Regions from separate parts of the Bradyrhizobium sp. USDA 4473 genome, predicted to be linked through region 1. Evidence: riboswitches for the same ligand, from Rfam matches in the RefSeq annotation. Region 1 holds a riboswitch; the other holds the start of a gene.
The links. Region 1 has a riboswitch for S-adenosylmethionine ahead of metX (homoserine O-acetyltransferase MetX). Riboswitches for the same ligand answer to the same signal wherever they lie in the genome.
Positions count from the first base shown of each region.

Region 1 (7,266 bases):
GCATGGTGGTTCGGCGGCATCGTCATGCTGGCAATCGCCGGCCTGGTCGGCCGTCAGCGGCTGACACAGAAGGTTGTGGCGATATTGGCGGGGCCGATCAGGGATCAGCGGATGCGTCGGTGACGGTCGCGAGCCCAGAGCCGTTCCGATTTTCAGAATTTAACTTGACAAGCCACCCAACTCAGATGTTCAATAGGCGCATCTCACCCGATCGAGGGGCGCTGCGCATCGTCAGGAGTGTTGCGGTGAGATGCGGTGGACGCTGCTTGCGCACTGACGACGTGCACAATGCGGCGGACGGCGAAGTCGTGCAGACCTGACGCCCTAGCGGCAGGTGTCTCCCGCGAGATGCGACAGCGTTTCGCGGCGACGGTGACAAACAAGCCCAGTCTCACCGGGGCGAGCACGTATAAGCCGTAAAACCATCGCGCAGGGAAAGCCGGGATGTTCCCGGTTACACCTGTGGTCCTACCTCCCGCGTTTTTCATTACGCGGGACCCATGGGTGCGATCGGCACCCGGCTTTCCCTGCGCCCTCTGCTTTCAGGGCGGCGAAAACGACATGCAAAAGCTCGGACGATTCATGTCGCGAGAACGCGAAGCTGCGTCCCACCCACACCTGTCATCGCTCGGCTCGCCGCCTCCGCTGAAGCTTCGGCGAGCCCAAGACCGCAAGCCCCGTCGAAGCCTTTGGCGTAGACGGGACCGGGCGATCCAGTACGCCGCGGCCTCTCGGCTCAAGCACAACCGTCTCTGGAATACTGGATCACCCGCTTTCGCGGGTGATGACATCGCGTTGTTTGGTTGCGGCTTTCGCCAGGACGACACAGGAGAAAGCTGCGCGCTCGATCCTACTTCTTCAAATTCGCATGCGGGCGGCCGAAGTCGGGCGCGGCGGAATCCTGGCCGGTCTCGACGATGCCGCGGCGGATGGCGCGGGTGCGGGTGAAGTGGTCGAACAGCGCGTCGCCGTCGCCGCGGCGGATCGCGCGGGTCAGCTTCGACAGGTCCTCGGTGAAGGTGCCGAGCATCTCGAGCACGGCGTCCTTGTTGGCGAGGAACACGTCGCGCCACATCGTGGGATCGGACGCCGCGATGCGGGTGAAGTCGCGGAAGCCGCCGGCGGAGAATTTGATGACCTCGGATTCCGTCACCTGCGCCAGCTCGTCGGCGGTGCCGACGATGGTGTAGGCGATCAGATGCGGCAGATGGCTGGTGATCGCGAGCACGAGATCATGATGATCTGGCGTCATGATCTCGACCTTGGCGCCGAGCCCGGCCCAGAACGCGCGCAGCCGGTCGGTCGCGGCGGGATCGGTGCCGTTGGGCGGCGTCAGGATGCACCAGCGGTTGATGAAGAGCTCGGCGAAGCCGGAATCCGGACCCGAATGCTCGGTGCCGGCCACCGGATGCGCCGGCACGAAGTGCACGGTGTCAGGTAGATGCGGCGCCATGTCCTTGACCACGGCGCCCTTCACCGAGCCGACGTCGGAGATGATGGCGCCCGGCTTCAGGTGCGCCGCGATCTCGGCCGCTACCGCGCCGCAGGCGCCGACCGGGATGCAGAGGATGACGAGATCGGCGTCCTTCACCGCCTCGATATTGGTCGCGACGACGCGATCGACGATCCCGAGCTCGGCGACGCGCGCACGCGTCTTCTCCGAGCGCGCGGTGGTGACGATCTCGCCGACCAGGCCCTGCGCGCGGGCGCCGCGCGCGATCGAGCCGCCGATCAGGCCGAAGCCGATCAGCGCGATGCGGTTGAAGAGCGGAGCGGTGGTCACGATGTCACTTTCCAGCCAGGAAGTCGCGCAGCCCCTCGACCACGAGGCGGTTGGCTTCCTCGGTGCCAATGGTCATGCGCAGCGCATGCGGCAGCTTGTAATTGTTGAGCGCGCGCAGCACGAGGCCGCGCCGCGTGAGATAGGCGTCGGCTTCGGCCGCGGTCTTGCCCTGGTCGGTCGGGAAGTGGATCAGCACGAAATTGGCGACGCTCGGCGTCACCTTCAGTCCGAGCTTGCCGATCTCCTCGGTCAGCCAGTTGCGCCATTGTTCGGTGTGGGTCCGCGACATCTGCACATGCGCGCTATCCTCGATCGCCGCCACCGCCGCCAGCATCGCAGGCGTGGTGACATTGAACGGGCCGCGGATCCGGTTGCAGGCATCGACGATATGCGCCGGCCCGAACATCCAGCCGACCCGCAGCGCGGCAAGGCCGTGGATCTTCGAGAAGGTGTGCGTCACCACGGTGTTGTCGGTGGTCGCGACCAGCTCGATGCCAAGCTCGTAGTCGTTGCGCGAGACATAGTCGGCATAAGCCGCGTCGAGCACCAGCAGCACATGCGAGGGCAGCGCGGCGCGCAGCCGCTTGACCTCGTCGAACGGGATATAGGTGCCGGTCGGGTTGTTCGGGTTGGCGAGCCAGACCAGCTTCGTGCGCGGCGTCACCACCTTGAGGATGGCGTCGACATCGGCGGTGAAGTTGCTCTCGGCCGCGATTACGTTCTTGGCGCCGTTCGCCATGGTGGCGATCGGGTAGACCAGGAAGCCATGGGTGGTCGAGATCGCCTCGTCGCCGGGCGCCAGATAGGTGTGCGCCAGCAGATTGAGGATCTCGTCGGAGCCGGCGCCGCAGATGATGCGGTCGGGATCGAGCCCATAGGCGCGGCCGATCGCCTCGCGCAGCACCCGCGAGGTGCCCTCCGGATAATCCTCGAGATGGTCAGCCGCCGCCTTGTAGGCCGCGATCGCCTTCGGCGACGGCCCGAACGGGGTCTCGTTAGCGGACAGCTTGAACACCTTGCGGCCCGGTTCCGGCACCGGGCTCTTGCCGGGCGTATAGGGCGCAATATCGAGGATGCCGGGGTTCGGCACGGGGCGGGACATCATCAACTCCGAACAGAGCGTTTTCCAGCGAAGTGGATACCGGTTCGCGTCAAGAAAACGCGTCAAAACAAAAATCTATACGGGCGGCTAGCTCTTTGGCGACCCGTTGGAGGGCACCGTATAGCGCGTTGCGTGGCTGCCGACGAGGGCCGAGGAGCGCACCGAGGCGCCGGCCTCGATCAAAGCGAGCTTGATCTTCTCGAAATCATGGCCGGCGACCGAGACCAGCAGCGCCGCGCCGTCAAAAGCGGTGTCGGGCACTGCGACGATCTCGGCGAGCGGGGCGAGCGCGCGGGCGGTATCGGCATTCCAGCCGGATACCCGCACGCTCCACATCTGGACCTCCGTCACCATCGCATCGTCGGCGACGCGGGAGACCAGGAATACCGGCAGCGCGGCGGGATGGTCGGCGCGCTCCAGGAACGGCAGCCGCGCGATGATCTTCGGCGCGCCCTCGGCCTCCAGCGCATTCCACCACGGCGTGCGGCTTGCGATCGCGGAGACCAGCGCGAGGTCGCCCTTCGATTTCGCCACCGCCTCGACCGCGGCCTGCGCGCTGAAATGCGAGACGTAGGGCACCACGAAGCCGAAGTGAAACCGCGCCGAGTCGCGCATCGCGGACTCGCCCACCGACACGTCGGCATGCACCGCGAACGGTGCTTGCACATAGGTGAAGGTCGAGATGATGACGCGCCAGATGCCCTCGATGGTGTCGAGGGGCAGGATGCCGCGATGGCGCTGCACCAGTTCGCGCATCATGCTGGCCTCGCGCGCCGGGCGGAACGCCGAGCCGACCTCCTGGGTCTTCTTGACCTGGATCAGGCGGTCGATGATGTCGCCGCGCGCCATCAGCAGGCGGTGGACCTGCGCGTCGATCGCGTCGATCTCCTTGCGCAGCTCCTGCAGCGAGGGCGGCGACGGGGGTGGGTTGGACATGCTCTCAAACCTTGTCGTCAGGGCGGCCCGTTGCCGCCTCGGACAGGGCCCCTGATTAGGAAAGACGGCCGCCGAAAGCAAAGAGAAACGTCGCAGGCGTGCCTTGCGCATTCGGTTAACCATCGGCGCCCGATGGGGGGACGCTCGCCGGCCGCCTTGACGGCGGGGGGCCTGAGGACTAGGTTCGCTGCACTCCGTGGTCATTTGAGCCGGCCGGCTTGCAGCCACGTTAAACAACTCGCTAAACAGGCCGGGGACAGATCAGCTCCCGGCCGAACCTATGTTCAGGCCGGGTTTTTTATTGGCCTGATTTCTGTTCGAGCCCTCCCGCGCGGGAGGCAGGGTCGCTGAGATGAGCAACGTGCGTCCGATACCGAGCCCGCAAACCCAGAGCGATGATCGCGCCCATGAGGCCGATCATCCGTCGTCATTGGTGGCAAAGTTCGGCATGGACCAGCCGCTGAGGCTCGATTGCGGCGTCGATCTTGCGCCGTTCCAGATCGCCTATCAGACCTACGGCGAGCTCAATGCCGACAGGACCAACGCGATCCTGGTCTGCCACGCACTGACCGGCGATCAGCACGTCAACAACACCCATCCGGTCACCGGCAAGCCCGGCTGGTGGGAAACCATGGTCGGTACCGGCAGGCCGATCGATCCCGACAAGTACTTCATCATCTGCTCCAACGTGATCGGCGGCTGCATGGGCTCGACCGGCCCTGCCTCGCTGAACCCGGCGACCGGCAAGGTGTGGGGGCTGGATTTCCCGATCATCACGATCCCCGACATGGTGCGCGCGCAGGCGATGCTGATCGATCGCCTCGGCATCGCGACGCTGTTCTGCGTGGTCGGCGGCTCGATGGGCGGCATGCAGGTGCTGCAATGGACGGCGGCCTATCCGGAGCGCGTGTTCGCGACGCTGGCGATCGCCTGCTCGACGCGGCATTCGGCGCAGAACATCGCGTTCCACGAGCTCGGCCGCCAGGCCGTGATGGCCGATCCGGACTGGCGCGGCGGCCGCTATGTCGACGAGGACACCCATCCGCATCGCGGGCTCGCGGTGGCGCGGATGGCCGCGCACATCACCTATCTGTCGGATGCCGCGCTGCACCGCAAGTTCGGGCGGCGGATGCAGGACCGCGAGCTGCCGACCTTCTCGTTCGATGCGGATTTCCAGGTCGAGAGCTATCTGCGCTACCAGGGCTCGTCCTTTGTCGAGCGCTTCGACGCCAACTCCTATCTCTATCTGACCCGCGCGATGGACTATTTCGACATCGCCGCCGACCATAACGGCGTGCTGGCGAAGGCGTTCGCCGGCATCAAGACCCGGTTCTGCGTGGTGTCGTTCACCAGCGACTGGCTGTTCCCGACCTCGGAGTCGCGCGCGCTGGTGCATGCGCTGAATGCGTCGAGCGCGCGGGTGTCGTTCGCCGAGATCGAGACCGACAAGGGGCACGACGCCTTCCTGCTCGACGTGCCCGAATTCCTCGACATCTCCCGCGCCTTCCTGCTGTCCGCAGGCAAGGCGCGCGGATTGAAGGACGGCGGCCAGTCATGAGCATGCAGCAGACACTGCCCTTGCCGGGCGTCGCGCCGGAGCGCACCGGCGGCTATCGCAGGGATCATCTTCTGGTCGCCGAGATGGTGCGGCCGGGCTCGCGGGTGCTCGACGTCGGCTGCGGCGATGGCGAGCTGTTGCAGCTGCTGGAAAGCCGCGGCATCGACGGTCGCGGCATCGAGCTGTCGCGCGAGGGCGTCAATGGCTGCGTCGCCAAGGGGCTCGCAGTGGTGCAGGGCGACGCCGACACCGACCTCGTCAACTACCCCGACGATGCGTTCGACTACGTGATCCTGTCGCAGACCTTGCAGGCGACGCGGCAGCCCAAGGCGGTGCTGGAGAACCTGCTTCGGATCGGCCAGCGCGCCATCGTCTCGTTCCCGAATTTCGGGTTCTGGAAGATGCGGCTGCAACTGCTGATCGGCGGCCACATGCCGCGCACCGAGAATCTGCCGGCAAGCTGGTACGACACGTCAAACATCCATTTTTGCACCATCAAGGATTTCGTGCAGCTCTGCGAAGAGATCAACGTCAAGATGGAGCGCGCGGTGGCGCTCGATCTCTACGGCCGCCCGGTGCCGCTCAACCTGCCGTGGTGGGTGTGGAACATGTTCGGCGAGCAGGGCGTGTTCCTGCTCAGCAGGGGCGGGCAGGGGAAATGACGCCTGCGTCACTTTCGTCATTCCGGGGCGATGCGCAGCATCGAACCCGGAATCCATTCATCCATGGAGTCTGCGGCCTAATGGACTCCGGGTTCACGCTTCGCGTGAACCGGAATGACGGCTCAAACCGGCGCCGCCACCAGCGACCTCGGATCGCGCACCGGCCAGCGGCCGGCCTCGACCAGCGCGATGAAGCGCTCCACCATCTCGTTGAACAGCGCCGGCTCCTCGAGATTGAGCACATGGCCCGACTTCGGGAACAACGACAGCCGCGGCGGCCGGCAGATGCCGCTTCAGGAACAGGCTCGGCGCGATGCAATTGTCGTCCTCGTCGCCGCACAGGATCAACGCCGGCGTCGCCGCGCGCCTGATGGCGTCGGTCATGGTGTAGATCGAGGGCCTCGCGCCCTGAAAGCTGCGCATCGTATTGGCCGAGCCCTTGGCGTCGTGGCGGGCGAGCGCGGCGTAGAAGTCGGCATGGCCGCGCGGGTCCTTCACCAGGAACGGGATCCGGCTCGGCGCCTCGCGCGTCACCTTGGCGACCTCGGCCGAGCCGATCGCCTCATATTGCTCGGCATTGGCGCGGCACTGCGCGCGGAAGGCATCGAGGGTCTCGAGCGGCGAGCCGGAGCCGACCGCGGCGAGCGTCATCGACAGCGCGCGCTCCGGCGCGTTGAGGGCGACTTGCAGCGACGAATAGGAGCCCATCGACAGGCCGATGAAGTGCGCACTTGCGATGCCGAGATGATCAAGCACCGCAAGCGCGTCGGTGTAGAAGTGCTTGTAGGTGTAGACCTCGGCACTCGCCGGCACGTCGGACGGCGTGTAGCCGCGCGCGGAATACGCGATGCAGCGGTGGCCGCGCGAGAAGTAGCGCATCTGCGGCTCCCAATTGGTGTGATCGGCTGCGAACTCGTGCAGGAAGATGATCGGGGAGCCGTGTCCTGCGTCCTCGAAATAGAGGCGGACATGATCTTTCGTGGTGGCGTAGGGCATTGGAATTCTCCTCTCGTTGGCCGGCCCCAGATTTGCAATTAATTTCCGCGGCTGCAATGCGGCAGTTCCGACTATTTTCGTCATGGAATTTGCCCGGAATGACCCAGAAATCGTTTCCGCAGCGCCGCATCAAATCTTCCTCTCGCCACATCCGGATTTTCAAAACCATCGCCGCGTTTTCCAGGGGAACTGCAAGGGGAACGCGACGGGGAGTTGGGGGGCGTTGCAG
Region 1 covers NZ_JBSSGE010000001.1:644,057-651,322, reverse strand. Annotated here, with positions in the region: gene ACVW17_RS03105 (hypothetical protein) at 1-123, shown strand, start outside; gene ACVW17_RS03100 (prephenate/arogenate dehydrogenase family protein) at 851-1,783, opposite strand; gene hisC (histidinol-phosphate transaminase) at 1,788-2,885, opposite strand; gene ACVW17_RS03090 (chorismate mutase) at 2,973-3,821, opposite strand; SAM riboswitch at 4,008-4,087, shown strand; gene metX (homoserine O-acetyltransferase MetX) at 4,174-5,379, shown strand; gene metW (methionine biosynthesis protein MetW) at 5,376-6,041, shown strand; partial or broken gene ACVW17_RS03075 (alpha/beta fold hydrolase) at 6,164-7,037, opposite strand.

Region 2 (7,266 bases), 1.8 Mb from region 1:
GCGCAGTCTGGGAGCCGCGCCATGGTGTTTCCCTACCATGGCAGCAGCGGATTCCACGTGCGCGGGACGCAAGGGGGGCCTGCGCGATTGCAGGTGAACCTCTGATCTAGCCGATCGACCAGACGAATGGCGCGCCGGCAGCGCTGTTCGGCTTTAGATGCACCGGAATGTGCCGTCCGCAGCCGGCGGCAAGCCCCTCGAACAGCCCGGTCAGCACGCCGGCGCAGGCCGGGTGATAGTCGGCCACATCGGCCATTAGCTTCCAGCCCTGCTGGCGGATCTCGAACTGGCCCTCGGACTCGCTGATCTCTGCGACGTCATCCTGCGCCTCGAACAGCGTGCGCAGGAATGCCGCAAATTCCGTGGCGCGGCCACGACTGCCACCGAGCGCCTGCGCGACCTCATCGAAATACTGCATGCCAATCAGTCTGCCGGTGAGATGCAGCAGATAGCTCGCATCCTCAGGCCCGAACACCTGCACGATCACAGGCGCGGCCGTCTTCACATATTCCATCGCGTAGTTGCGATAAGCCTTCTCCAGCCGCTGACGCGGCCAGCTGTCGACCGGCAGCGCCGGCGCGGTCTTCGCATCGAACAGCGGTGCCTCGAGATGGCGCGCGAACACCAGGCGCTGGTCGAGCTCGAGCGGGTGATCATATTCGCAGTAATAGCCCTCGAGCCCGTCCTGGCCGTCGACGCTCTGCTTGGTGCAGACGAAGCCGAGCCTGAGATCGCCGAGCGCCACGCCATTGTTGGCGTGCCAGCCGCGCAGCATCGCGCGCGAGACCTCGCCGGGCACGCCGCAGATCGCTGTGCCCTTCCAGATCCAGCGCGGCGGCGGATAGCGGATCCAGGCCTTGCGGTCGGTCTCAAACATGTATTCGACGTGCACGCCGCCGATCCAGTTGGAGAGATAGTGATACTGCGCGGCCGCGACCGCCGGCGGCAGGCCGTCGAGGCCGAGTTTCTTCAAGCCGGGCAGGAAGCGCTCCTGCTGCTGGCGGCGAAACACGCGGAAGACGAATTCGGCGGCGTCGGCGGTGCCGCGCCGCGTGATCACGGTGAGGATCAGCCCGGTGAAGAAGGCGTGATAGAGATCGGCGACGCTGCGCCACTTCCGCCATTGCGCCTGTTGTGCGCTCTCGCCTGCGGTCATGTTCGCTCCCGGCTTGTTGTTTTCTCGAATGTGTCATCGCGGAAGCGACGGCGCAACCACACACGCGGTGTCATCGCCCGACTCGTTCGGGCGATCCAGTATCCCAGAGACGGTCATTGTCGATGGAGAAGCCGCGGCGTACTGGATTCCCCGCTTTCGCGGGGAATGACAGCGGAGAATGATGGCGCGACGGTCTTATTGGCTACGCGAACTCCGGCTCGCGGAATTAAACGCGAAAATGCTTGGAGAGCTTCAGGCCCTGCGCCTGATAGTTCGAGCCGATGCGCTGGCCGTAGAGCGCATCGGGACGCTCGAGCATCCGCTCATAGACCAGGCGGCCGACGATCTGGCCATGCTCGAGGATGAACGGCACCTCGCGCGAGCGCACTTCGAGCACGGCGCGCGCGCCCTTGCCGCCGGCGCCGGCATAGCCGAAGCCGGGATCGAAGAAGCCGGCATAGTGGACGCGGAATTCGCCGACCAAAGGATCGAACGGCACCATCTCCGCGGCGTAGTCCGGCGGCACCTGCACGGCCTCTTTCGACGCCAGGATGTAGAACTCTCCGGGATCGAGGATCAGGCTGCCGTCGGGCCGCGCCTTGATCGGCTCCCAGAACTCGTCGACCGCGTAGCCGCCGCGGCGATCGACATCGACCACGCCGGTGTGGCGCTTGGCGCGATAGCCGACGAAGCCGCCCGAGCTCTCGCCGGAGAGATCGACCGACAGCGCGACGCCATGGGTGAGATCGGCATTGTCGGCATCGACCAGCCGCTCACTGGCATGCAGCGCGTCCAGTTCGTCGGCGGTCAAGGTCGCCTCGCCGATCCGGAAGCGGACCTGGCTGAGCCGCGAGCCCTCGCGCAGCAGCACCGGAAACGTCTTCGGCGAGATCTCGGCGTAGAGCGGGCCGTGATAGCCGGCGCCGATCATGTCGAAGCGGCGGGTACCGTCGGCGATCACGCGGGTGAAGACGTCGAGCCGTCCGGTCGAGCTCTTCGGGTTGGCCGCGGCGACGATCTCCGGCGGCAGCGCCAGGCTCTCCAGCAGCGGGACGATGTAGACGCAATTGGTCTCCAGCACCGCGCCGTCGGACAGATCGATCTCGTGCAGCTTGAGCTGGTCGATCCGCTCGGCGACGGTGGCATCGGGCCCCGGCAGGAAGCTGGCGCGGACCCGGTAGGCGATGTCGCCGAGGCGCAGATCGAGGCTCGCCGGCTGGATCTGGCTCTCGACGAAGTCGTAGGCGGGCAGAATGAGACCGGCCTCCGCCATCTCCGCGATCATGCGGTCGGGCAGGATTCCGTTGGATTCATCTTCCAGCGTGAACGACACGATACGGTCCCTCGAGATGGCCCAAAACCAACCTCTGGCGGCCATCAAGCCCTAAAATATGGGCTTTTACGGGTTATCCGATGACCGTCTTGACGGAAAGGGCGCGAGGGAATATCAGCTGCACTTATCCCGTGGTGATTTGAGCCGGCCGGCTTGCAGCCACGTTAAATAAGTCGCTAAACAGGCCGGGGACAGTGTGATCCCGGCTTGTGGAGGTTGCTCCAGGCCGGTTTTTTTGTGGCCATTTTCCAGAGGAATGGCCACTTCGGAGGTCACATGTCTGAATCTGAAGGTACCGCCCGCTTCCGTCCCGAAACCCGCCTGGTCCATGGCGGCACGCTGCGCTCGCAATTCGGCGAGACGTCGGAAGGGCTGTTTCTCACCCAGGGTTACGTTTACGACACCGCCGAGCAATGCGAGGCGCGCTTCAAGGGCCAGGACCCCGGCTTCATCTATTCGCGCTATTCCAACCCGACCATTGCGATGTTCGAGCGCCGCATGATCGAGCTCGAGGGCGCGGAGGCCGCGCGCTCGACCGCGACCGGCATGGCCGCGGTGACCACCGCGATCCTCGCACCGCTGAAGGCCGGCGATCACGTGGTGGCCTCGAAAGCCCTGTTCGGCTCCTGCCTCTATGTGGTGCAGGACCTGCTGCCGCGTTACGGCATCGAGACGACGCTGGTCGACGGCCTCGATCTCGACCAGTGGCAGCGCGCCTTGCGGCCGAACACCAAGACCTTCTTCCTGGAAAGCCCGACCAACCCGACGCTCGACGTGCTCGACATCGGCGCGATCGCCAAGATTGCCCACAGCGGCGGCGCCCGGCTGATCGTCGACAACGTGTTCGCGACGCCGATCTGGCAGAGCCCGCTGTCGCTCGGCGCCGACGTGGTGGTCTATTCCGCGACCAAGCATATCGACGGCCAGGGCCGCTGCCTCGGCGGCGTCATCCTGTCGTCGGAGGCCTTCATCGCCGAGCACATCCATAATTTCATGCGCCAGACCGGCCCGTCGCTGTCGCCGTTCAACGCCTGGGTGCTGCTGAAGGGGCTGGAGACGCTCGGCGTCCGCGTCCGCGCGCAGACCGAAAACGCAGCGAAGATCGCCGAGGCGCTGGCCAGGCATCCGAAGATCACACGGCTGGTCTATCCCGGCCGCGCGGATCATCCGCAGGCTGCGACGGTGAAGAAGCAGATGGGCGCCGGCTCGACGCTGGTCGGCTTCGAGGTCAAGGACGGCAAGGCAGGCGCGTTCCGCTGCCTCAACGCGCTGAAGATCTCGCGAATCTCCAACAATCTCGGCGATGCCAAGAGCCTAGTCACGCATCCCGCCACCACGACGCATCAGCGCCTGGCGCCGGAGGCCCGCGCCGAGCTCGGCATCAGCGAAGGCTTTATCCGCTTCTCGGCCGGGCTCGAGCACCCCGACGATCTGATCGAGGATTTCGAGCGGGCGCTGGAGCAGGTATGAGGCGGGCTGAGCTCCCCCTCTCGCTTGCGCAGGAAGGCTATCGCATATGCCCCTTGTCATCGCCCGGCTCCGACCGGGCGATCCAGTACGCCGCGGCCCTTCGGCTCAAGCACCGCGGTCTCTGGAATACTGGATCACCCGCATGCGCGGGTGATGACACTGAGCAAGCTGAGCGCCATCCCGAAGGAACAGCCGCTTACGTCGCCGCCGTCGTCACGCCGCCGTCGACCACGATGGTCTGGCCGGTCATGAAGGTCGAGGCGTCGGAGGCGAGATAGGCCACGGCGCCGGCGATCTCGTCGGGCTCGCCGATGCGGCGGAGCGGCGTCGACGCGGTGCGGCGCTTCAGATTGTCCGGATCCTCCCACAGCGCGCGGGCGAAATCGGTTTTCACCAGGCCCGGCGCCACGCAATTGACGCGCACGCCCTTCGGGCCCCATTCACCGGCGAGGCTGCGGCACAGCGCAAAATCCGCCGCCTTGGAGATGCCGTAGGCGCCGATCACGGTCGAGCCGCGCAAGCCGCCGATCGAGGAGATGATCACGACCGAGCCCTTGCCGCGTTCGGCCATCTGCGGGATCGCCAGCGCGGAGAGCCAGATGTTGCTCTTGACGTTGGAGCCCATGATCTTGTCGAAGGCCTCGTCCGTGATGTCGAGCAGCGGGCCGTAATACGGATTCACCGCGGCGTTGCAGACCAGGATGTCGATCTTGCCGTAATGCTTGATGGTGCCCGAGACCAGCGCCTCGACCTCATCGCGCCGCGCGATGTTGCAGGGAATGACGAGCGCGTCGCCGCCGGCCTTCTTGATGCCGTCGGCGACGACCTCGCAGGCATCCGCCTTGCGCGAGGAGATCACAACCTTGGCGCCGAGTTTTGCGAGCAGCTCCGCCGAGGCGCGGCCGATGCCGCGGCTCGAGCCGGTGACGACCGCGACCTGGCCGGTGAGATCGAACGGGGTGTTTTTCATTGTTGTTGCCTCCCGGATGGGCCGTCATTCCGGGGCTCGCGAAGCGAGAACCCGGAATCCATTGGGCCGCATCATTGGTGATGAAATGGATTCCGGGCTCAGCCCTTCGGGCTGACCCGGAGTGACAGTTGAGGACTAAGCCAGCAGCCCGCCGCCCTCGCTGACGCGACGTAGATGGTAGTCGGTGTCGCCGAGCGTGTTCTCGATCATGGTCAGCCGCTTGAAGTAGTGGCCGATCTTGGCTTCCATGGTCATGCCGATGCCGCCGTGAAGCTGGATCGACTGCTGGCCAACGAACTTCAGCGACTTGCCGACCTGCACCTTGGCAGCCGCCACCGCGGACGAACGCTCCTTGGCATCGTCGAAGTCCGACGCCATGGTCGCGAACATCGACATGCTGCGGGCCTGCTCCAGGGCCACGAACATGTCGGCGGCGCGGTGCTGCAGGCTCTGGAACGAGCCGATCGCCACGCCGAACTGCTTGCGGGTCTTGATGTACTCGACGGTCTCCTTCAGCGACTCGTCCATCGCGCCGACGGCCTCTGCGCACAGCGCGGTGCGGGCTTCGTCCGCGACGCGCTCGATCAGCGGCAGGCCGTTCTCGGGATCGCCGATCGCAGCATCCGCACCGACCTCGACATTGGTGAAGGTGATGTCGGCCGCGTGCAGGCCGTCCTGGGTCGGATAGCCCTTTTTGGTGACGCCCTTGGCATCCGCCGGGACCAGGAACACGCCGATCCCGGTCTTGTCGCGCTGGCCGCCCTTGGTGCGCGCGGTCACGATCAAGGTGTCCGCGTTCTCGCCATTGAGCACGACGAACTTCTCGCCATCGATCACCCAACCATCGCCCTTCTTCTTGGCCGTGGTCACGACGTCGAACAGGTCGTAGCGCGAGTTCTTCTCGAGCTGGGCGAAGCCGAAGGTCTTGCTGCCGTCGATGATGCCGGGAATGTACTTGGCCTTCTGCTCGGCCGAGCCGCCATGGCGCAGGAAGCCGCCGGCGACCACGACGGTGGCGAGATAAGGCTCGACCACCAGCGCCTTGCCGAGCGCTTCCATCACGATCATGGTCTCGACCGCGCCGGCGCCGAAGCCGCCGTCGGTCTCGGCAAAGGGCAGACCGAGCAGGCCCTGCTCGGCGAGCTTGCCCCAGAGCGCTTTGCTCCAGCCGCCCTTCTCCTTCATGTACTTCTTGCGCGCATCGAAGTCGTAGGCATCGGTGAGAAGCCCGTCGATGCTTTCCTTGAGAAGCCGCTGCTCCTCGGACAGATCAAAATCCATGTTCGTTCCCTATCGTCAAAAGATGCTGATGCTCTTCCGCGGCGTCATTCCGGGATGGCCCGAAGGGCCAGACCCGGAATCCATTTGACCGCACATCTTGCGGGAAGATGGATTCCGGGCTCTTCGCTACGCGAAGCCCCGGAATGACGACAATGGTGAGAGCCCAACTACAGCCCCAGCACGGCCTTGCTGATGATGTTGCGCTGGATCTCGTTGGAGCCGCCGTAGATCGAAACCTTGCGGTTGTTGAAGTAGCTCGGCGCGATCTGCGCGGTCCAATCCATGCTCTCGTTCGAGCCGGCGTCGCCGTGCTCGTCATAGGGCGCGGCGAACGGACCGATGATCTCCATCAGAAGCTCGGTGGTGGTCTGCTGGATCTCCGAGCCCTTGATCTTGAGCACCGAGGACGCCGGATTGGGCTTGCCCTTGCCGTGCTTGCCCTCGTCGGCGACGACGCGGAGCTGGGTCAGCTCGAGCGCCTTCAGCTCGATCTCGCAGGCCGTGAGCTTTTCGCGGAACGCCGGATCCTCGATCACAGGACGGCCGCCGGACTCGACCTTGGAGGCCAGCGCGCGGATGCGGCGCAGCCGCTCCTTCGACACGCCGACCCGGGCGATGCCGGTGCGCTCATTACCGAGCAGGAATTTTGCGTAATCCCAGCCCTTGTTCTCTTCGCCGATCAGGTTCTCGTAGGGCACCTCGACGTCGTCGAAGAACACTTCGTTGACCTCGTGGCCGCCGTCGATGGTCTGGATCGGGCGGACGGTGACGCCCTTCGACTTCATGCTGAACACGATGAAGGAGATGCCCATCTGCTTCTTCGCGGCCGGGTCGGTGCGGCAGAGGCAGAAGATCATGTCGGCGTGCTGGGCGAGCGTGGTCCAGGTCTTCTGGCCGTTGATGATCCACTTGTCGCCTTTGCGCTCGGCCTTGGTCTTCAGCGAGGCGAGATCCGAACCCGAACCCGGCTCCGAGAAGCCCTGGCACCACCAGTCGTCGACATTGGCGATGCGCGGCAGGTATTCCTTCTTCTGCTTCTCATTGCCGAAGGTATAG
Region 2 covers NZ_JBSSGE010000001.1:2,404,417-2,411,682, reverse strand. Annotated here, with positions in the region: gene ACVW17_RS11240 (hypothetical protein) at 107-1,156, opposite strand; gene ACVW17_RS11235 (2'-deoxycytidine 5'-triphosphate deaminase) at 1,383-2,489, opposite strand; SAM riboswitch at 2,611-2,690, shown strand; gene ACVW17_RS11230 (O-succinylhomoserine sulfhydrylase) at 2,766-3,959, shown strand; gene ACVW17_RS11225 (SDR family NAD(P)-dependent oxidoreductase) at 4,156-4,929, opposite strand; gene pimD (pimeloyl-CoA dehydrogenase small subunit) at 5,065-6,210, opposite strand; gene pimC (pimeloyl-CoA dehydrogenase large subunit) at 6,378-7,266, opposite strand, start outside.
Region 2: it holds a riboswitch for S-adenosylmethionine, as region 1 does, so the genes downstream of both, ACVW17_RS11230 (O-succinylhomoserine sulfhydrylase) here and metX (homoserine O-acetyltransferase MetX) in region 1, are expected to answer to the same signal.